One region of the Neorhizobium sp. PAMB6716 genome, then DNA from elsewhere that is predicted to be linked to it. Evidence: predicted binding sites of a transcription regulator. Region 1 holds the regulator's gene; each other region holds the start of a gene.

Evidence for each region. Region 1 encodes PhoB, which activates phosphate uptake and scavenging genes when phosphate is short. Its sites were predicted from a motif close to TGTCATNNANCTGTCAT; they were not measured.
Region 2: a site for PhoB is predicted at 4,218-4,234, ahead of AC4CWH_RS02330 (pyruvate kinase). Genes of this name have one in related genera too.
Region 3: a site for PhoB is predicted at 4,952-4,968, ahead of AC4CWH_RS15610 (DUF1045 domain-containing protein). Genes of this name have one in related genera too.

The regions. Positions count from the first base shown of each region.
Region 1 covers NZ_CM177835.1:2,899,213-2,906,440, forward strand. The annotation lists gene AC4CWH_RS14115 (aspartate aminotransferase family protein) at 1-1,004, opposite strand, end outside; gene AC4CWH_RS14120 (GcrA family cell cycle regulator) at 1,432-1,983, shown strand; gene phoB (phosphate regulon transcriptional regulator PhoB) at 2,143-2,826, opposite strand; gene phoU (phosphate signaling complex protein PhoU) at 2,853-3,563, opposite strand; gene pstB (phosphate ABC transporter ATP-binding protein PstB) at 3,617-4,432, opposite strand; gene pstA (phosphate ABC transporter permease PstA) at 4,446-5,768, opposite strand; gene pstC (phosphate ABC transporter permease subunit PstC) at 5,765-7,228, opposite strand, start outside.
Region 2 covers NZ_CM177835.1:488,623-495,850, forward strand. The annotation lists gene ung (uracil-DNA glycosylase) at 1-76, shown strand, start outside; gene AC4CWH_RS02315 (VOC family protein) at 207-1,139, shown strand; gene AC4CWH_RS02320 (alpha/beta hydrolase) at 1,151-1,759, shown strand; gene AC4CWH_RS02325 (RidA family protein) at 2,160-2,552, shown strand; gene AC4CWH_RS02330 (pyruvate kinase) at 2,571-4,175, opposite strand; gene AC4CWH_RS02335 (transglycosylase SLT domain-containing protein) at 4,346-4,915, opposite strand; gene AC4CWH_RS02340 (NAD(P)H-dependent oxidoreductase) at 4,984-5,565, opposite strand; gene AC4CWH_RS02345 (FAD-binding oxidoreductase) at 5,950-7,228, opposite strand, start outside.
Region 3 covers NZ_CM177835.1:3,197,890-3,205,117, reverse strand. The annotation lists gene polA (DNA polymerase I) at 1-2,027, shown strand, start outside; gene AC4CWH_RS15625 (hypothetical protein) at 2,072-2,356, opposite strand; gene phnN (phosphonate metabolism protein/1,5-bisphosphokinase (PRPP-forming) PhnN) at 2,436-3,035, opposite strand; gene AC4CWH_RS15615 (alpha-D-ribose 1-methylphosphonate 5-triphosphate diphosphatase) at 3,035-4,174, opposite strand; gene AC4CWH_RS15610 (DUF1045 domain-containing protein) at 4,171-4,884, opposite strand; gene AC4CWH_RS15605 (2,3-bisphosphoglycerate-dependent phosphoglycerate mutase) at 5,218-5,853, opposite strand; gene dapB (4-hydroxy-tetrahydrodipicolinate reductase) at 5,880-6,701, opposite strand; gene AC4CWH_RS15595 (ABC transporter ATP-binding protein) at 6,738-7,228, opposite strand, start outside.

The sequences.
Region 1 (7,228 bases):
TTCACGCCCAGCATCAGGCCTTCACCGCGGATTTCCTCGATCACATCGGGGAAACGGTCCTTGAGCGAGGCAAGGCCCTGGCGGAAAACCAGCGCCACGTCGCGCACATTGTCGAGGAAGCCATCGGCCAGCACCACGTCGAGCACGGCATTGCCGACAGCCATGGCGAGCGGATTGCCGCCATAGGTCGTGCCGTGAACGCCGGGCTTCATGCCGGAGGCGGCCTCGGCGGTGGCAAGGCAGGCGCCGAAGGGAAAACCGCCGCCGATGCCCTTGGCCACGGCCATGATATCGGGGGTAATGCCGGTTGCCTCATAGGCAAAAAATTTGCCGGTACGACCAACGCCGGACTGCACCTCGTCAAACATCAAAAGGATGCCGTTGTCGTCGCAGATCTGGCGCAGTTCACGCAGGAATTCCTTCGAGACCACACGGATGCCGCCCTCGCCCTGGATTGGCTCGATCAGCAGCGCTGCGGTGTTTTCGGTGATGGCCGCCTTCAGCGCGTCCATGTCGTCAAACGGCACCTGGTCGAAACCGGGCGCCTTGGGCCCAAAACCTTCCATGTATTTTTCCTGGCCGCCGGCAGCGATCGTCGCAATCGTGCGGCCATGGAAGGCGCCTTCGAAGGTGATGATGTGGAATTTTTCCGGGTGGCCCTTGGAATAATGGTAACGACGCGCCGTCTTGATAGCGCATTCCAGCGCTTCCGCACCGGAATTGGTGAAGAACACCTTGTCGGCAAAGGTCGCCTCGGTCAGGCGGCGGGCAAGCCGTTCCTGCTCGGGAATTTCATAGAGATTGGACAGGTGCCAGACCTTGTCGGCCTGGTCCTTCAGCGCCGCGACCAGATGCGGATTGGAATGGCCGCAGGAGGTCACGGCAACGCCTGCGCCGAAATCGAGATATCGCTCGCCCGTTTCCGTCACGAGCCAGACGCCCTCGCCGCGCACGAAACGCAGCGGAGCCCGTGCAAAGGTGTCGAAAAGTGCGGCTTCAGCCATGGCGACATCACTCCTTGGGCAACGATAATCCCTTGTGGCGGCACGGCCGCCGGAATTCAAACCAGAAACTAAAAATGCCGCCTTAAGCGGCGGCTGGCGCACTATCGGCATTTCAGGATCAACTGTCAACAAATCGCTTGAATTTCAGGGGATTTCCGCTGCGTGAGGCTGGCTTGCGCGAAGCTTTTGCGCTGTGACAAAAAAGACTCGCCTTAAAAGCAAGTTGGGGAAAACCCTGAAATCGATTCGCCGCGATTCCGCCGACTCTTGTCAGCGAGTCCCGGGGTCGATAGGTTAAAGATCAATTACTAGACTGCATGCGGCGGAACTAGTCACCAAGCACATATATATGGTATGTCCGGCAGGAAATCTTCCCGCCGGCAGGTGAGCGATTCTGTCCGCACAGCCCCTACGGCGGAGAGATGGCATGAACTGGACGGACGAGCGCGTCGAGAGACTAAAGCGGCTTTGGGCCGAAGGCCTGAGCGCAAGCCAGATCGCAACACAGCTGGGCGGCGTCAGCCGCAACGCCGTGATCGGCAAGGTACACCGTCTCAACCTGCCAGGCCGCGTCAAGGCCGGCGGCACGCAGGCAACGGCGCGCACCGCGCCCAAGCGCACCACCTCTGCTCCGCGCGCGCCGAACTTTGCGGCCCGCACCACGACCAATCCTGCCCGTACCACGCCCCATGCGGTTGGTGTTGCCGTGGTAGCGCCGGAAGTCGAGGCCGTACAGCCGACGGAATTCCGCGCCCCGAGCAATGTCGTGGTGCCGATGTCGCGTAAGCTTTCGCTGACGGACCTGACGGAACGCACCTGCAAGTGGCCGATGGGCGATCCCCTGAAGGACGACTTCCACTTCTGTGGTTCGGATTCTGCCGATACCTCGCCCTACTGCAAATATCACGCTCGCCTCGCCTACCAGCCGGTCAACGAGCGCCGCAAAGCTGCCAACATCTCGGCTGCCGCCCGCGCCTGAAATCGTCTTCGAGCGCTTGCCGCTCAGCAATCTGAAAACGGGCCTCGCGCCCGTTTTTTTGTGCCTGGAGACACTTTGAAAAAAGCCGACAGAAAGAACGCCCGAAGCACAAGCCGCCGGGCGTCAAAACCGTGTCTCATCAGAAGTGACGAACGCGCGTTAAGCTTCCATCGAATATCCGGCGCCGCGCACGGTGCGGATCACATCCTGCATGTTGGAAAAGTTGAGTGCCTTGCGCAGGCGCCCGACATGCACGTCGACGGTGCGTTCATCCACGTAGATATCATGGCCCCAGACGCCATCGAGCAGTTGCGAGCGCGAATAGACGCGGCCCGGCGAGGCCATCAGAAATTCCAGGAGGCGGAATTCCGTTGGCCCAAGCCGCACTTCACGGCTTTTGCGGTGAACGCGGTGTGTCTCGCGGTCCAGCTCGATATCGCCGCAGCGCAGAACGCTGGAGAGAACCTCCGGGCGGGCACGCCGCAGCATGGCCTTCACCCGTGCCATCAGTTCCGGCGTCGAGAACGGCTTGACGACGTAATCGTCGGCACCGGTGGCAAGGCCGCGCACCCTCTCGCTTTCCTCACCGCGTGCCGTCAGCATGATGATCGGCAGCCGTTCGGTTTCTGGACGCATGCGTAAGCGCCGGCAAAGCTCGATGCCCGATACGCCCGGCAGCATCCAGTCGAGGATCAACAGATCCGGCAACCGCTCCTGGAGGCGGATTTCCGCCTCGTCTCCGCGCAGGATCGTCTCGACCTCGTAGCCTTCGGCCTCGAGATTATAGCGCAGGAGGACGCTGAGAGCTTCCTCGTCCTCCACAACCGCAATTTTGGGCAGCATGGTTCAGGCACTCCGTCAGTATGGCCTTACTCGGCCACAGCACCAAGCGTGTTGGACGTATCGTCCTTGGGGCGCTCGCCTTCAGGCTGGGCACCTGTTGCGATGTAATAGATGGTCTCGGCGATGTTGGTGGCATGGTCACCGATGCGCTCGATGTTCTTGGCGCAGAACAGAAGATGCGTGCAGCTGGTGATGTTGCGCGGATCTTCCATCATGTAGGTCAACAGCTCGCGAAACAGCGAGGTGTACATCGCGTCGATTTCCTCGTCGCGCTGGCGGATGGCTTCGGCCTTCTGCACGGAACGGCTGGAAAACACGTCCAGCACTTCCTTCAGCTGCACCAGCGCAAGCTCCGACAGGTGTTCCAGGCCACGGGCAAGCTTGCGCGGCACGCCGGTGCCCTGCACGGCGATGACGCGCTTGGCGGTGTTCTTGCCAAGGTCGCCGACGCGCTCCAGATCGGCAGCGATCCTGAGCGTGCCGATGATTTCGCGCAGGTCCGCAGCCATCGGCTGGCGCTTGGCGATGGTGATGATCGCCTTTTCCTGGATCTCGCGCTCGGCGTGATCGAGGATCACGTCGTCGGAGATGACCTTCTGGGCAAGCGCGCCATCGGAATTGACCAGGGCGCGCACGGCATCGCCGCACATCTGCTCGGCAAGGCCGCCCATTTCGGAAATCCGGCGGTTCAGATATTTCAGGTCTTCGTCATAGGCCGAAAGGATGTGCGAAGGCATATTTGGCGTCCTCGGATAGGGGTGTCAGCGCAAGGGCATGGGTGTAACGGCAATCAGCCGAAGCGGCCCATGATGTAGTCCTGCGTACGCTGATCATCCGGGTTGGTGAACATCTTGTCCGTATCGTTCTCCTCGACCAGCTGGCCGAGATGGAACATGGCGGTGCGCTGCGACACGCGGGCCGCCTGCTGCATCGAGTGGGTGACGATGACGATGGTGTAATTGCTGCGAAGTTCGTGGATCAGCTCTTCCACCTTGGCCGTTGCGATCGGATCGAGCGCCGAGCAGGGCTCGTCCATCAGGATGACCTCAGGCGAAACGGCAATGGCGCGGGCAATGCAGAGGCGCTGCTGCTGGCCACCGGAGAGGCCGGTGCCGGATTCCTGCAGGCGGTCCTTTGCCTCGTTCCAAAGGCCCGCACGCTGCAGGCTTGCCTCGACGATCTGGTCCATATCCGCCTTGTTGCGGGCAAGACCGTGGATGCGCGGGCCGTAGGCGATGTTTTCGTAGATCGACTTCGGGAATGGGTTCGGCTTCTGGAACACCATGCCGACGCGGGCGCGCAGTTCCACCACGTCGATCGACGGATCGTAGATATCGTCGGCATCGAGCGTGATACGCCCGGTGACGCGGCAGCTTTCGATCGTATCGTTCATGCGGTTGAGGCAACGCAGGAAGGTGGACTTGCCGCAGCCCGAAGGGCCGATCAACGCCGTCACCGTGTTCTCGCGGACATTGAGATTTACGTCGAAGAGGGCCCGCTTCTCGCCGTAATAGACAGAAACGTCCTTGCCCACCATCTTGTAGGAAACGTCATTCATTTTCTGATCCAGAGCCTTTTCAACTGCTGCTTCCGACATCATGTTCATGGTCCGGGTCCTTCTACCAACGCCGTTCGAAGCGACGACGCAAGAGGATTGCGCCAACATTCATTGCGATCAGGAACAGGAGCAGGATGATGATTGCTCCCGAGGTGCGCTCCACGAAGGCGCGTTCCGCCTCGTTAGCCCACATGTAGATCTGCACCGGCAAGGCCGTCGACGGATCGAGCGGCGTGGTCGGGTAGTTGGCGACGAAGGCGACCATGCCGATCAAAAGAAGCGGCGCGGTTTCACCGAGCGCGTGTGCCAGACCGATGATGGTGCCCGTCAGGATGCCCGGCATCGCAAGCGGCAGAACGTGGTGGAAGATCGTCTGCATCTTGGAGGCGCCAAGCCCGAGCGCTGCTGCCCGAATGGACGGCGGCACAGCCTTCAGCGCCGCACGCGTGGCGATGATGATCGTCGGCAGTGTCATCAGGGTCAGCACCAGGCCGCCGATCAGCGAGGCCGAACGCGGCAGGCCCATGAAGTTGATGAACACCGCAAGACCGAGAAGGCCGTAAACAATCGAGGGAACGGCCGCCAGATTGTTGATGTTGACTTCGATGAGGTCCGTGAAGCGGTTCTTCGGCGCAAACTCTTCAAGATAGATGGACGCGGCAACGCCGATGGGCAGCGCCAGTACCAGCACGATCAGCATCATGTAGAACGAGCCGATCAGGGCGACACCAACACCGGCTGCTTCCGGACGGCTGGAGGCGCCGTTCACAAAGATGCCCGTGTTGAAATGCTTGGCAAGCGTGCCGGCCTCGGCCATCTGCTTCATCCAGCCAACCTGCTGGTCGGAGATCTTGCGGTTGCTCTCGGTCACGTCGAGATCGATCTGCCCCTTGAAGGCGGAGTCGAGATCGCCGGCTGCCAGAAGACGCACACTCTGCGTCGTCCCGATAATCGAGGGATTGGCAACCACGAGGTCACGCAGCTGGGCACGCACGCTGTCTGACAGCATCTGGCCCACTTCGCGCATCTTGGTGCGGTCGTTTTCGGCAACACCAAGCACTTTGGCGAGCGCATTGCGGGCCAGCACCGGATAGTTCGCCGTGAGGAGTTTCTGCGGATTGGTTGCCCGCTCATTGTTGGGATCGATCACCTGCTCGGAAAACTCGATCGGCACCGTGATCATCGTCTGCTGGAAAGCTGTATAGCCCTTGGAGACGACCGAGGTCAGCAGCATGAACAGGAAGATGAGGCCGAAGAGAATGGCGGCGATACCATAGGCGCGGAAACGACGTTCGGCGGCGTAACGACGCTTGATGCCGATGTCGCGGCGCACGCGGGGGCGTGCGGCGGCCGGAGTGGCCGAAGGCGTGACAACCTGGCTCATTCGTACTGCTCCCGGTATTTGCGCACGATGTAGAGCGCGTAGATGTTCAGGCAAAGCGTGATGGCAAACAGCGTGATACCCAGCGCAAAGGCAACCAGCGTCTGCGGCGAGGTGAATTCCAGATCGCCCGTCAACTGGTTGACGATCTTCACCGTCACCGTTGTCATCGGCTCGAAGGGATTGAGCTGCATGCGGGCGGCAACACCGGCGGCAAGCACCACGATCATGGTTTCGCCGATGGCGCGCGAGGCGGTCATCAGGATGGCGCCAACGATGCCCGGAAGGGCGGCCGGCAGGATGACGCGCTTGACCGTTTCGGATCGTGTGGCACCAAGACCGAGCGAACCATCGCGCATGGCACGCGGCACGGCGGTGATGATGTCATCCGACAGCGAGGACACATACGGGATCAGCATGATGCCCATGACGAAGCCGGCGGTCAGCACGCTCTGCGCCTGGATAAAGCTGGTATAGTTTCCGGTGGTCAGGCCTGCGATCTGCGCGGAGATATCGCGCAGGAAAGGTCCAACCGTCGTCAGCGCGAAAAAGCCGTAGACGATGGTGGGAATACCGGCGAGGACTTCGAGAAGCGGCTTCACGATGGCGCGCAGGCGCGGCGAGGCATATTCAGCCATGTAGATGGCCGAGAACAGGCCGACCGGCACGGCAAACAGCATGGCCACAAAGCCGATATAAAGCGTGCCGAGCAAGAGCGGAATGAGGCCGAACTGGCCTTCCGAGCCACCGGAACCGGCCGCTGCAAAACGCGGATCCCACACCGTTCCGAAGAAGAATTCCCAGGCCGGCACGGCATGGAAGAACTGCGTCGCTTCGGTGAGCATCGAGGCCACGATGCCGACAGTGGTGAGGATGGCAATGGAGGAGGCAACGATAAGGCTGCCCAAAATGACATGTTCGACGCGGTTACGCGCCCGGAAGCGTGGCTTGATCATCCGATAGGACACGAACCCGCCGATGAGCGCGATGATCGTGACGATGAAGGCGGTTGCCCAGCCATTCAGTGCGCGCAGACGGTTCAGGTCGACTGCGGCCTTGACCATATAAGGTTGCGGCTCGCCGGCGATGGCCACGCCGCGGCTGCCCATCAGCGCGCGAAGTTCATCCGGATTGCGCTCAGCCTGCGCCGTTTCTTCGGCAGACAGCGCATTCAGACCGCGCGCGATGCCCTCGATCATGCCGAAGTTGAGGCTCTGCGTCGCAGCCGATTCCGCCAGCGCATCCGCCGGAAAATCGTTGCGCACGACGTTATTGATGACCGCTGGCGAGACAATAAGCCAGATGGCAAGCACGAGGAGAGCCGGAAGGCCCGCCCAGACGGCGACGAACGAGCCGTAATAGCCCGGTCTTGAATGCATGTTCGACGACCGGCCACCGGAGAGTGCAAGCGCACGCCGCGTGCCGGCAATATAGCCCAGAATGGCTATCACCGCCGTCGTCAG
Region 2 (7,228 bases), 1.4 Mb from region 1:
CAATGCCTATCTGATCTCCAATGGGCGTGATCCCATTGATTGGCAATTGCCCGCTACGCCGGTTCAGGATGTATGAGGACGTCCAGTTCTATTTTGTGAACGATCCGTTCTGATCGTTCACTCTATGCAATTTGGCAGAACAGGGCCATCTTCACCCCAGACAAGCGGACCGGTTGACGGATCGCTGGAAACAAGGGGTTTTTCACATGATCGACCAGATCAAGGGCCTGCATCACGTAACGTCCATGGCCGCCAGCGCCCGCGGCAACAACAAGTTCTTCACCGATACGCTCGGCCTTCGCCGCGTCAAGCAGACCGTCAATTTCGACGCGCCTGATGTCTATCATCTCTATTACGGCGATGAGCAGGGCACGCCGGGTTCCGTCATGACCTATTTCCCGTTCCCGCACATCGCCAAGGGCCGTCCCGGCACCGGTGAAGTGGGCACCACGGTGTTTGCCGTGCCGGATGGTTCGCTTGGTTACTGGGCCAACCGCCTTGCCGCCAAGGGCAGCCTGGAGATGAAGGCCGACGAAGCCTTCGGCGAAAAGCGCCTCAACTTCTTTGGCCCCGATGGCGATGGTTTTGCACTCGCCGAAGTCAAGGACGATGCCCGCGCCGGCTGGACCGGAAACGGTGTCGATGCCGATCATGCCATCCGCGGCTTTCACTCGGCCTCCATGCGCCTGCGCGATGAAGGAGCAACCGTCGAACTGTTGAAGTTCATGGGTTATCAGGAAGTCGACCGCAAGGATGGCGTCACACGCTTGGCCATTCCCGGCGGCAATGGCGCCGATACGATCGATATCGAGACCATGCCGAACATTGCGCGTGCCCAGCAGGGGGCAGGCTCGGTGCATCACATTGCCTTTGCCGTTGAAAACCGCGCAAAGCAGTTGGAAGTGCGCAAGGCGCTGATGGACACCGGGTATCAGGTCACGCCTGTCATCGACCGCGATTATTTCTGGGCAATCTATTTCCGCACGCCAGGCGGCGTTCTTTTCGAAATCGCCACCAACGAACCGGGCTTTGATCGTGACGAGGATACAGCCCATCTCGGTCAGGCGCTGCAGCTTCCGGCCCAGCACCGCCACCTGCGCTCTTATCTCGAAGAGCATCTGGAAAAGCTGGAAGGCTAAGGAGGGGCATCATGAGCACGGAAAGTTATCTGCACCGCGTGCGCTCGGGAAAGCCGGGCGCGCTCATCCTCTTCGTGTTTCACGGCACGGGCGGCGATGAGAACCAGTTTTTTGATTTCGGCAGCCGGCTTTTGCCGGAGGCAACGGTGATCTCCCCGCGCGGCGACGTGGCCGAACATGGTGCCGCCCGCTTCTTCCGCCGCAAGGCCGAAGGCATCTATGATCTCGACGATCTGGCGCGGGCAACCGGGCGGATGGCGGATTTTGTTGCCGCCAACCGCGACAAATACCAGGCGGGGCCGGTTCTCGGCCTCGGCTTTTCCAACGGCGCCAATATTCTCGCAAATGTCGTGATCGAACAGCCGGATCTGTTTGCAGCGTCCGTACTCATGCATCCGCTGATCCCGTTTGCGCCAGAACCGCGTCCGGGATCTGGCAAGGTGCTGATCACCGCCGGCGAACGCGATCCAATCTGCCCGGTCCCGCTCACCCAGGCGCTCGCCGATTATTTCGTGGCGCAAGGCGATGACGTGACGCTCGACTGGCACCCCGGCGGCCACGAAATCCGTCCCAACGAAATCGAGGCGCTCAAGGCTTTCCTTCAGCCCTACGGCGCCTGATCGAGACGGCAAGATTGTCTGGTCCCATCGGGCGGCCGCATGCCCCATCTCCCGGTCCGATCCAGGACAATCGCATATGACGCAAGTCCCCTCCCAAACCCTCCCCACAAGGGGGAGGGCTTAACCCCGCCGCGCCCCTTTTTGCAGAATGGGACGATTGCCACGTCGTATCTCCCCCCTTGCGGGGGAGATGCCCGGCAGGGCAGAGAGGGTCTTATTTCAAATACGGTAGCCCTACTGTCAAAACGGGGAGAAGGTCGCGGCAACGGGATGAGGGGCACCTTGCGGCAAGCGGCCGGCCTTCACCTCGTCGTTTGCCCATATTCCCACTTGCACGGACAAAACCCCTGGCCGATAGTCTCTCCATCCGCCGTGCAGGCAGCCATTCCGGAGAGTTTTCTTGGACAAACAGGCCTTCAATCCGCCCTCGGTCAGAAAGCCGTTCGGGCAGTATAACCATGGGCTTCTGGTGCCGCCGGGCGCTTCGCTTCTGGTGACGTCAGGGCAGCTTGGGATCGCGCAAGACGACAGCATTCCTGCCGATGTGACGGGTCAGGCAGAACTGTGTTTTCAGGCGATAGAGGCAATTCTTGCCGAGGCCGGCATGAGTTTTGCCGATGTCATCCGCATCTCCGGTTTCGTCACGAAACGCGAGGATTTTGCGCCCTATATGGCCGTGCGCGACCGCTATACGCTGGAGCCGAAGCCGGTCTCCACGCTGATTATCGTTGGCGGCTTTACCCGGCCGGAATTTCTGGTCGAGGTGGAAGTCACCGCCGCCAGAGTTTTCTGACGGCGGCTTGGGGTTGGCTCAGTCGGGCCAGCTCTTTAATGCCCGCAGCATCGGCGTTTTCTTCATCATGTGGCCGTCCATGCGCGAAAGCAGATGGTCAAGCAGCGAGACGGCCTCGGCCACGGCCGGGCCCTTGTTCAGCATCACGCATTCGGCGCGCGCGGCCATGGCCGCATCGGTCATTTCGCCGCGCGAGGGAAGGCCGGTCTTCACCAGATCTTCCAGCACCTGGGTCGCCCAGATGGTGGGAACGGCGGCGGCCTCGCAGATCCACAGGATCTCCTCCTGCATTTCCGCCACCCGTTCAAAGCCGATTTCGGCCGCCAGATCGCCGCGCGCGATCATCACGCCAAACGGTCGCCGATGGCGCAGTGCTGTTGCGATGAGGGCGGGCAGGTTGCGCACGGCATCCGGATGTTCGATCTTGGCAACGAGGCCAAGTTTGCCTTTTCGCATGGCGGCCCTCTCTGCTCCGCCGGGTGTGGTGCCATCGTGGCGGGCAAGGGCTGCCTCCAGAAGATCGATATCTTCCGGTCGGCTGACGAAGGAATAACCGATTATGTCGGCGCATTCGACAACGCTCATGAGGTCTGCTTCGTCCTTGGCGGTGAGCGGCGACAGGCCAAGCGCCGTATCGGGCAGGTTGAGGCCCTTTTCCGGCTTGATCTTGGCGCCGCCGGTCTTGCAGCGGGTGACGCGCACCAGGGCGGCCGTTTCCGAAAGGGCCTCCACCACGCCTTCCAGCTTTCCATCGTCATAGCGGATGCGGTCGCCGAGCGAGAGGCGGGTCACGATCTGCGGCAGCGACACGGACGCGCAGACCCTTGCTCCGCCGGAAAGGCCGGGTTCTCCCTCGGCCACAAGCCGAAACAGGTCGCCCACCTGCAGCTTGGCGCCCTTTGCCGGCACCACGGTTTCCGTGCGGATTTTGGGGCCGGCAATGTCCATCAGCACCTTTACCGGGCGTGCCAGCCTTTGGCCGGCTTCGCGCACATGAGCTGCCATGGCAAGCCAGGCATCACGATCGTCATGGGCGCAGTTGATACGGGCAATCGTCATGCCGCGCTTGACGAGATCGGCCACCATGTCGGGCGCGTCGGCGGCCTCGCTCGGTAGCGTGACCATGATGCGGCAGCGGCGATGGGACGGCGCGGCCCCCAGCAGATCGCCTGCCGCTGCGGCAAGGGCCTGCTCCCCGTGAAAGAACGTTTCTTCCGTCGGGCGTGAAAAGGGTGGCGCAGAAGCCGTTGCGGCCGCAAGGCTTGCCAGAACGGCATCGAGCGTGGGCAGAACGCGGCTCTCAAGCCGTCCGAGCGAGGAAAAGCCAAGGCGCATCAGCTGGCGTTGCAATGGCCGGATGTCGCGCCGGCGCAGCGTGAGATAGTGGGACAGATTGGCAAGACGCGCGGCATCTGTGGCAAGCAGGGGCGTTGCGCCGAAAAGCTCGTCGGCCAGCGGCTGAGATGCATCGGCAATCGCTGAACGCAGCGCCGCAACCTCGTCAAACACGGCTTTCATCTCACCGGCATCGGCCGTATCTCCGCCGAGAGCCTCGATGGCCTTGGCGGCCGCCGCTTCCGCAGCGTCATCCGCGATTTCGTTATGGGTCTGTGTCTGAAGCATGTTGGTCTCCGCATTGTCTGGCGCCAAGGCTGCGCTGCGGAGTTGACGATGGCATGACAGAAAAGGGGCGCGCCTTGCGTTTGCGCAAATGGAGCCGGCAAGAGTTGAGGCTGCGACGTCTTGGCGCAAGGACGACGCTGCGGCAGCGTCGCCCGGGAGGTCTTTCGTCCTCAGTATCCGCAGGCGCGCAACTGGTTTTCGTAACGGCTTGCCATGCTGGCCGAACGCTGTGCTGCCTGACGGGTGCCGGAGGAAAACGCGCCGCGCTCATAACCGCTATGGCCGGAATAATAGGCGAGATACAGACGGTAGCCGTCTTCGAGCGGAATGCCGTTACGGTCATGGCTCTTGCGGTGATACCAGCCGACGAAATCGATGGCATCGCCAAAGTCGGAGCGGCTGGCGCCCCAGCGCCCGGTTTCGCGGCGATAGCTTTCCCAGGTGCCATCAAGCGCCTGCGCATAACCATAGGCAGACGACGCGCGTGTCCAGGGAATAAAGCCCAAGAGCTTGGTGCGGGGCGGCCGTGCGCGGGCGCGGAAACCGGATTCCGTATAGATCGTCGCCATCAGAACCGGCACCGGCACACCGTATCGTTGTGAAGCATTTTTGGCTTCGCGGGCCCAGTTGTTAAACAGTCCATCACGTTGTGCGAATATGGCGCAGGCATTGTCGATCCTGCTGGGGGCGGTACCGCACCCAACGAGCATCAGAAGGGCGATTAGTAGGACAATGCGCATCGCTTAACCTCTTGTTCCAAGAGATTTATAGCGATGAAAATTTAATTATGTCTTTAAACGATACAACTTTAGAAGCGTGCCATTTCGGTCTTTACACGCTGAAGGAATGCGGCGCGCGTGGCCTCGGTACAGTTGTTCATGTCGTAATGGGCGAGGAATTTCACCGGCGCACCGATGGCGATCTGTGCCCGGATGACACGTTTGATGACCTTTTTCGGCGGGTTTCCAACGAGAAAAGCCCGCATCGGTGTGCCGCCATAGGTCATCACCGCAGCCAGCTTGCGGATGTGGCGAAGCGTCGGCGTCAGCTTGCCGTTTTCGAGCGCGAAGGACACGCCCGGCAGCCAGACCCGGTCGAAATAACCCTTCAGCATCGCAGGAAAGCCGAAATTCCACACGGGCGTGCAGATCACCAGACCCTCGGCTTGTTTCAGCCGTTCCACATAGGGTTCAAGCCCCGCCATGTTCTCGGGATAATCGTGGTAGATGCGCCGACTGTGGGCCGAGAGTACCGGATCGAACCCTTCCGCATAAAGATCGCAGGCGTCAACGACATGACCTGCCTGCGCCAGACTTTCACAGGTCTGGCGAAACAGCGCCTTGCCATAACTTTCCTCAACGGGATGGGAATGCAGAACGAGTACGCGCATGAGAAAAGCTCCAAATCTTTGCCCGATGCAATCGCACTCGGGCTTCAGGTCAAAACTTCCGCGCCGTTTGTCCCAGCACCTTTATCCACCGCCGCCAGGCCGGGGATCAAAGCTGCCATGCCGGAAATCCTGCATGGGCCGGAAAGACCGGCCGGGAGTACCTTCGGAGTGAGTAAAGTGGCGGTGATTGTTAAATAAGGTCCTTCGTGTGATGCGATGTTGAGAGCGGGGCGGCCCCCTCATCCGCCTGCCGGCACCTTCTCCCCGAGGGGAGAAGGGCGTGAGCCGCACCGTTTGTGGCTCTCCTCTCCCCTTGGGGAGAGGGTGGCCGAGCGAAGCGGAGGGCGGGTGAGGGGTAGGCCCAGCCACAAACTTACATGATCGTTATTCCCCCGCTTCGGAAAAGGCCTGCAGGCCTGGAAACAGGTAGTTCTGGCCGGCTTTGAAATCGAAATCCGGATTGTCCCAGGCGATCATCTTGCCGGGGTTGAGAAGCCCCTGCGGATCGGTTTCCTTCTTGAAGGCAAGCTGGACTTCGTCCGTCTGCTTCATGCCGCCTTCTTCCAGCGTGTAGCGGTGCGGGTTAAACACCGGGCAGCCATTCTCCTCGTGGATGCGGATGATCTCTTCCAGCCGCTCCCGAGTGGTGTAGCGCACCAGCGGCAGGCCGGAGCATTGCATGCGCCCGTCGAACTTGATGAATTCCAGGTGCCCGGGCACCTCGTCGCCAAAGATCTCCGTCATCTTGGCAACCTTTGCCACATGGTCCGGCCCCGGATATTGCACTTGCAGATAGGTGAAGCTCGGATCGACCTTCAGTGCCCGCAGCGTCGTGTGGTTCCAGCCCAGTTCGTAGGCATGTGGAATGCCCTTCATGCTCTCCACGGTATCGGAGCGGAACAGCACTTCGCCCTTCATCTTGTCCGTCAGCGCCAGGAACGGCTCCATGGAATGCGGCGCCACCATCAGGACCACGATGGACTGGTCGCGGTGGCGGATGAACGGCTTGTGGCGGGGGAAGAAATCGTAAGGGATCGGCGCTGCAATCGGCGCGACTTCCTTTAAGAGAATGCCGTTCTTGTGGGCGAGCGCATCGGCAAGACGGACGGCATCCATGTAGTCGTCGTAACCGACCAGCACATCCACCCAGTCATAGGCCGGCGCCAGCGGCATTTCCACCTGCGTGATAATGCCATTGGTGCCATAGGCATGGGTGACCTTCTGCAGGTCCCAGGCCTTGAGATCCAGCACGCGCGGTTCCGCCTCCATGGTGACGACGCGCAGCGACAGGATATTGCCGAGATCGCGAAGCCCGCCCCAATGAATGGAGCCGACGCCGCCGGAGCCGCCGGCCACGAACCCGCCGATGGTGGCCGATTGCGCGGTAGAGGGGTGGAAGCGAAGTTCCTGCCCGGAATGGGCTTTCGTCTGGCGATCCAGTTCGGCAATCACGATGCCGGGTTCGCAGATGACGCGGCCGGGATGGATTTCCTTCACCTTGTTCATGTTGATGAGGTTGAGGACAATGCCGCCGGCAAGCGGCATGGCCTGCCCGTAATTGCCGGTGCCGGCACCGCGCGGCGTGACCGGCACGCCATGCGCATAAGCCACTTTCAGCGTGCGGATCACCTCTTCTTCCGAGGTGGGCGATACAACGAGATCG
Region 3 (7,228 bases), 300 kb from region 1:
CCGAACATTCGCAGGACCTTCTTGCCAATGGAAGCGCTGCGACATCGGCCTCGCAGCCTGCCTCAAGTGACACGGCAAAGGGCAATTCGCGAGCAGCCGAGATCGCTGCCTCCCGGCACGAGGCATTTTCGGCCGCAAAGATCGATCATTCCAGCTATGTTGCGATCCGTGACGTGGAAACGCTGAAGGCGTGGATCGCGAGCGCCCGCGAAACCGGCGTGGTTGCCTTCGATACGGAAACCACCTCGCTTGATCCGATGCAGGCCGAACTCGTCGGTGTCTCGCTGGCCGTGCAGGACAATCGCACCTCGCCGGCCGCCGCCACCATCCGCGCCGCTTATGTGCCGCTTGCGCATCGAAGCGGCGGCGAGGATCTGTTCAGCGAGGGCTTGAAGCTCGTCGATGGCCAGATCCCGATGGGCGAGGCGCTGGCGCTTCTGAAGGACCTGCTCGAGGACCCCTCGGTGCTGAAGGTCGCGCAGAACCTCAAATACGATTACCTCGTCATGAAGCGGCACGGCATCACCCTTGCCGGTTTCGACGATACGATGCTGATTTCCTATGTGCTGGAAGCCGGCCAGGGCAATCACGGCATGGATAGCCTGTCGGAGCGCTGGCTCGGCCATACGCCCATACCTTACAAGGACGTTGCAGGCTCGGGCAAATCCTCCGTCACCTTCGACCGGGTGGAGATCGACAAGGCAACCGCCTATGCTGCCGAAGATGCCGATGTGACGCTGCGGCTCTGGCTTGTCCTGAAGCCTCGCCTTGCTGCCGATGGCCTGACACGCGTTTATGAGCGGCTGGAACGGCCTCTGGTGCCGGTGCTTGCCCAGATGGAAGAGCGTGGCATCACCATCGACCGGCAGATCCTGTCTCGACTGTCCGGCGAGCTTGCCCAGAAGGCGGCCGCCTTTGAGGACGAGATTTATGAACTGGCCGGTGAGCGTTTCAACATTGGCTCGCCCAAGCAGCTCGGCGATATCCTGTTTGGCAAGATGAGCCTGCCGGGTGGCGCCAAGACCAAGACCGGCCAATGGTCCACCTCGGCGCAGGTGCTGGAAGATCTGGCAGCGCAAGGCCTTGACCTGCCCCGCAGAATCGTCGACTGGCGCCAGCTGACCAAGCTGAAGAGCACCTATACGGATGCCCTGCCCGGTTACGTGCATCCGCAGACGAAGCGGGTCCATACCGGGTATTCGATGGCAGCCACGTCTACGGGCCGGCTGTCTTCGTCGGAACCGAACCTGCAGAACATTCCGGTGCGCACCGCCGAAGGCCGCAAGATCCGCACCGCCTTCATCTCGACGCCCGGTCACAAGCTGCTCTCGGCCGATTACAGCCAGATCGAACTGCGCGTGCTCGCCCACGTCGCCGATATCCCGCAGCTTCGCCAGGCCTTTGCCGATGGTATCGACATCCACGCCATGACGGCATCTGAAATGTTCGGCGTGCCGGTGGAGGGCATGCCGTCGGAAGTGCGTCGCCGGGCAAAGGCGATCAATTTCGGCATTATCTATGGCATTTCCGCCTTCGGTCTTGCCAACCAGCTTTCCATCGAGCGATCGGAAGCGGGCGAATACATCAAGAAGTATTTCGAGCGTTTCCCCGGCATCCGCGATTACATGGACGAGACAAAGGCCTTTGCCCGCGAGCATGGTTATGTCGAAACCATCTTTGGCCGCCGGGCGCATTATCCCGAGATCAAGTCCTCCAACCCGTCGGTGCGTGCCTTCAACGAGCGTGCGGCCATCAACGCGCCGATCCAGGGATCGGCCGCCGATGTGATCCGCCGGGCGATGATCCAGGTCGAGCCCGTGCTGCAGAAGGCCGGCCTTGGCGAGAAAGTGCGCATGCTGCTGCAGGTGCATGACGAACTCATCTTCGAGGTGGAAGATGACGCGATCGATCATGCCATGCCGCTCATCGTGCGCACCATGGAGCACGCAGCGCTTCCGGCGCTCGACATGCGCGTGCCGCTGAAGGTGGATGCCCGCGCGGCGCTGAACTGGGACGAGGCGCACTGAGTTGGCGTGAAGCCATCGTTTGATGGCTTCACAACCGTTCCTGCTTAATGCGCGTGGGACGGATAAAGCGACATCAGCGCCGTACCAAGCAGGGTCTGGGCATAACTTGCTGCCGCGCTGCGGCACTCCTGCGACAGGCGCAGTTCGCCACACCGTTGGTCCACCGTTTCCAGAATCAGTCCGGCAATGCCGGTTGCCTGCGTCCGATCGGACGTATCGAGCGCCATCGCAAGCGCCGACATGGTCACGATCTCAAGCACCACCATGCGTGCTTCCAGCGCCGCAACAGGGTCGTGGGAGGGGCCGTCGACAGCTCTCAGATAGGTCATGTCGTTCCCTTTCGCGTATACACCAGTGGGCGCATCAATTGATCTTGCACACCTTAACGCGAGTTCGGAGACGCTGCCACTAGTCGATTCGAGGGGCTATCAGGTTTTCGTAGAGAATTTTCACCAGTTCCGCTCCGGCTTTGTCGACACTATCGCTGTTGTCGATGGTGGCGACACGGTAGTCGCCGGTCACCAAAAGCTGTGCCCGCTGCAGGCGCGCCAGGATGTCGTCGCGGGTTTCACGCCCGCGCGCCATCAACCGTTCTGCAAGGATTTCCGCGCGCGCGGTGATGTTGATCACCAGGAGATTGTCATAGGCCGCCTTGAACAGCGGCAGTGCCGAGCGCGAGCCATTGGCCACCAGCAGCAGGCCCGCCGCAATCTCTTCCTTCGTGCGGTGCGGAATGCCGTAGTTCAGGCCGTGCGCGCTCCAGGACACGGCAAAGCCACCGGCCTGCTCCAGGGCCTCGAAAGCCTCGGGCGTCATGCCCTCATGGTCTTCACCGCCGGCTGCCGCATCGCGGGTGATGCAGCGACGCACGAACCGGATGCGCGGCTCGGCGTGGAAATGCGAGGCGGCAAAGCCGATCAGCGTATCCTTGCCTGCACCGCTTGGGCCGACGACCACAGCCATCGTGCCGCGACCTGTCGCCGCCTCATCGTCTGATCGCTGTTCCATCAGGCAACCCGCCGACCGCTGCGCCAGACGGCGCGGGTGATCGGCACGCCATGGCTGCGATGCACCCGCACAAGGTCTGCCCGAAGGCCAGGCGCAATGCGGCCGCGATCATCAAGGTTGACCGTTCTTGCCGGGGTGGCGCTGACCATGGCGATGGCCTGCGGCAGGTCCAGCGTCTCGATCGTATCGGCGAGGATAAAGGGCGCATGCAACAGGCTGAACGGCACGTAATCGGAGGAGAGAACGTCGAGCACGCCCAGTTCTGCCAGATCGCGCGCGGCGATATTGCCGGAATGCGACTGGCCGCGCACCACGTTCGGCGCTCCCATCAGCACACTCATGCCGGCCGCATGCGAGGCTTTCGCCGCCTCTCTGCTGGTCGGAAATTCCGCAAGCCGCACGCCGTGTCCTTCAGCTTCTGCCACATGTGCAAGCGTTGCATCGTCATGGCTTGCAACGGTGATGCCAAGGGCGGCGCACCGCTCTGCCAGCGCATCGCGGTGGGCTGCGGAATATTGCGCGGACGCTGCCATGCGCTTTTCGATGAAGGCTTCAAAGGCCTCGTCACTCATGCCGCGCTTCTTTTTGTAGAAGAAGATATATTGCTCGAGCGACTGGAACTGCCGCTGGCCCGGCGCGTGATCCATCAGCGAGGCAAGGCGCACGCGCGGGTCACCTTCGAAGTCGGAAAACTGCTCCAGCACGTCGGCGCAGGGCACCTCGCAGCGCAGGTGGATCAGGTGCTCGGCGCGCAAACGCCCGGCATTTTCGGCAGCCTCGATGGCATCGGCGAGCGCACGCATGTCGCCGCGGGCAAAGCCGCTATCCTCGTCGGAGCCAAGACGCAGGCAATCAAAGACGGTGGTGATGCCTGATGTGGCGATCTGCGCGTCGTGTGACTGGATGGCGGATGTCGTATCCCAGCGCACGCCGGGGCGCGGCGAATAATGCGTTTCCAGATGGTCGGTGTGCAGTTCAACGAGGCCGGGGATCAGGTAATCGCCGTCGAAATCCTCGCCCGTTGACGTGCGACCTTCGCTGATATCGGCAATCAGCCCGTTCTTGACCTGAACGGTGCCGTCAAACATCCGGTCTTCAAGCACCACGCGGGCATTGGTCAGGATCAGTTCGTGGCTCATGCGATGGTCTCTCCGGTTTCTGCGGCACCGCGCAAGGCGGCGTGCTGCGCGATCATGAAAGGCGCACCACGCTGCAACTCGACGGAAAGGCCGAGATGGGCAACAGGCAGGGGGCGGTTGGTAAAGGCTGAAAAGCGTTCCGTTAGAAGATCGCGCATGCGCGGCTGATCGTCGGCCGCGACGGGCCCGGTCAACGTCATGTGAAAGCGGAATTCGTCAAAGACGTAAGGATATCCCCACGTGTCGAGATAGGCGCGCTGGCGCTCCGTGAGGCGCTCCGGCTTGCGACGGGCAACATCGTCCGGCGAGAGTGCTGCGCGAAACGGCTCGAAGGCTTCGACCACGGCGGCGCACAGTCCATCCACGCCTTGCGAATCGCCATCCGGCACCAGCGCAAAGAACGGTCCGAGTTGCGCAAGCGTTAGCCGGGGTATGACAACCGGTGCCGTTATCAGGCAGAACCGGTCAAAGCCCGCCTCCAGTGCCGGCAGCGACACCCCGTCTGCAAGCGTGAAGGGCGCTTTCAGCGTCGCATGAAACCCGTAACGGCGCGGATCTGCCGTCAGCACCTCCCACTCGGAGAGCGCCATGCCGGCATCGGCGGGGGGCGTCATCAGAGGTCCGGCAAAGGCATCGCGGCCCAGCCAGTCGACGGCAGCACGGGTCAGCGGATCATCTTGGGGCGGGGCAAAATAGACGGCGTAACGCACGGAGGGGAATCACTTCTGTTGCTTTGGCAAGTCTAGCGGATCAAGTGCCTGCTGCTAGCGGAAAGCTGTGACGCAAGCATGTCAATCGTCAAACAGCCGCGGCCAGTTTAAGCCCTTTCGCAACCTATTGCGGTTTTCGCGCGTTAACCGGGCAGAACAGGAGACAGGACAATGGAAACGAGCATTCTGATCGCCACCTTCCTCTCGGTGTTTACCGCAAGCGGACTGCTGAGCGCCTACTGGTACAGCCGTTAAGAACGCACGCATCATTCGAAAAAAAAAGCGCCACCGGATGCCGGCAGCGCTTCGATCAGCCTCAAAGAATTCGGGCGCTTAGTGGGCGCCGGACATATCACCCAGCACCACCTTGGATGCGACGGTTGAATCCGCGTTCAGCTTGTAGACCATGGGCACGCCGGTCGCGAGGTTGAGCTTCAGGATCTCCTCCTTGGAAAGGCGATCGAGAACCATCACCAGCGAGCGCAGCGAATTGCCGTGGGCTGCCACGAGGACAGTCTCTCCCCGGAGAACGCGAGGCAGGATTTCGGTCAGATAATAAGGCCAGACGCGGGCCCCAGTATCGCGCAGGCTTTCGCCGCCCGGAGGCGGGATATCGTAGGAACGGCGCCAGATATGCACCTGTTCCTCACCCCATTTGGCGCGGGCATCATCCTTGTTGAGACCGGAGAGGTCACCGTAATCGCGCTCGTTCAGCGCCTGGTCGCGAATGGTTTCGAGATCCGGCTGGCCGACCTTGTCGAGAACGATGCGGCAGGTTTCCTGCGCACGCTTCAGAACCGAGGTGAAGGCGATGTCGAACTTGATGCCGGTGTCGGCCAGTGCCTTGCCACCGGTCGTGGCTTCTTCCACGCCAAGCTCGGTCAGTTCAGGGTCTTTCCAGCCGGTGAACAGGTTCTTGAGGTTCCAGTCGCTCTGACCGTGGCGAACAAGGACGAGAGTTCCGCTCATGTATTCCTCCGAAAACGGGTAAGAGATCAGTGTGAGAGCCCGAGCACGTCGAGCATGGAATAGAAACCGGGCTTTTCAGTCCGCGCCCAGATCGCTGCAGCCACGGCGCCGCGGGCAAAGATGGAACGGTCGAGCGCCGAATGGGAGAGTGTTACCAGCTCACCTTCGCCGGCAAGAATGACCGAATGTTCGCCGATCACCGAACCGCCGCGCAGCGTCGCAAAACCGATCGTGCCAGCTTCGCGTGCGCCGGTATGGCCATCACGAACCCGGACCGACTGTGTCTTCAGATCGATATCGCGCCCCTTGGCCGCCGCTTGCCCGAGAAGAAGAGCTGTGCCGGAGGGCGCATCCACCTTATGCTTGTGGTGCATTTCAAGCACTTCGATATCCCAGCCGGCGGCCGGCAGGGCCTTTGCCGCCTGTTCGACCAGAACCCCCAGCAGATTGACGCCAAGGCTCATATTGCCGGATTTGACGACACGGGCATGACGGGCGGCGGCTGCAAACTTTTCCTCGTCGGCTTCGGTGCAGCCAGTCGTGCCGATGACGTGGACGATGCGGGCCTGCGCCGCAAGGCCTGCCAGTTCAACGCTTAAGGTCGGCGTCGTGAAATCGATGACGCCTTCGGCATGAAGCAGCGCTTCCAGCGGATCAGACGTTACGGGAACGCCGAGATATCCGGTGCCGGCAATCTCCCCCGCATCCTTGCCGATAAAAGGCGAGCCTTCGCGTCCAATGGCGGCATGCAGTTTCACGCCCGGCGTTTCCTGGATGACGCGGATGATGGTCTGGCCCATACGTCCGGCAGCGCCCACGACCACCAGTTTCATGTCATGCTCGCTCATGCGGAAATTCGGCTCCGTTTCAGAAGGGGGACGCCGTCAGATGGGCGTATGGAGATTGTTGAGGCGAGCGTAAAGCCCGTCCGGACGTCGCGCAAGGCTTTCGTGATCGCCCTCTTCGACCACCCGTCCCTCCGCCATCACGACGATCTTGTCGGCCTTGACGACGGTGGAGAGGCGGTGGGCGACGACGACGACGGTGCGGCCGTTCATGGCAGTATCGAGCGCCCTCTGGACGGCGGCTTCCGATTCGTTGTCGAGCGCAGACGTTGCCTCATCGAGCAACAGGATCGGCGCATTGCGCACCAGCGCGCGGGCAATGGACAGCCGCTGGCGCTGGCCGCCGGACAGCGTCACGCCGTTTTCGCCAACCGGCGTATCATAACCTTCCGGCTGGGCCATGATGAAGTCATGCGCGTAAGCGAGCCGGGCGGCCTGTTCCACATCGGCGTCCGTCGCTTCCGGGCGGCCATAGCGGATGTTGTCGCGGATGGTGCCCTCAAAGAGATAAGGCTGCTGCGAGACATAGG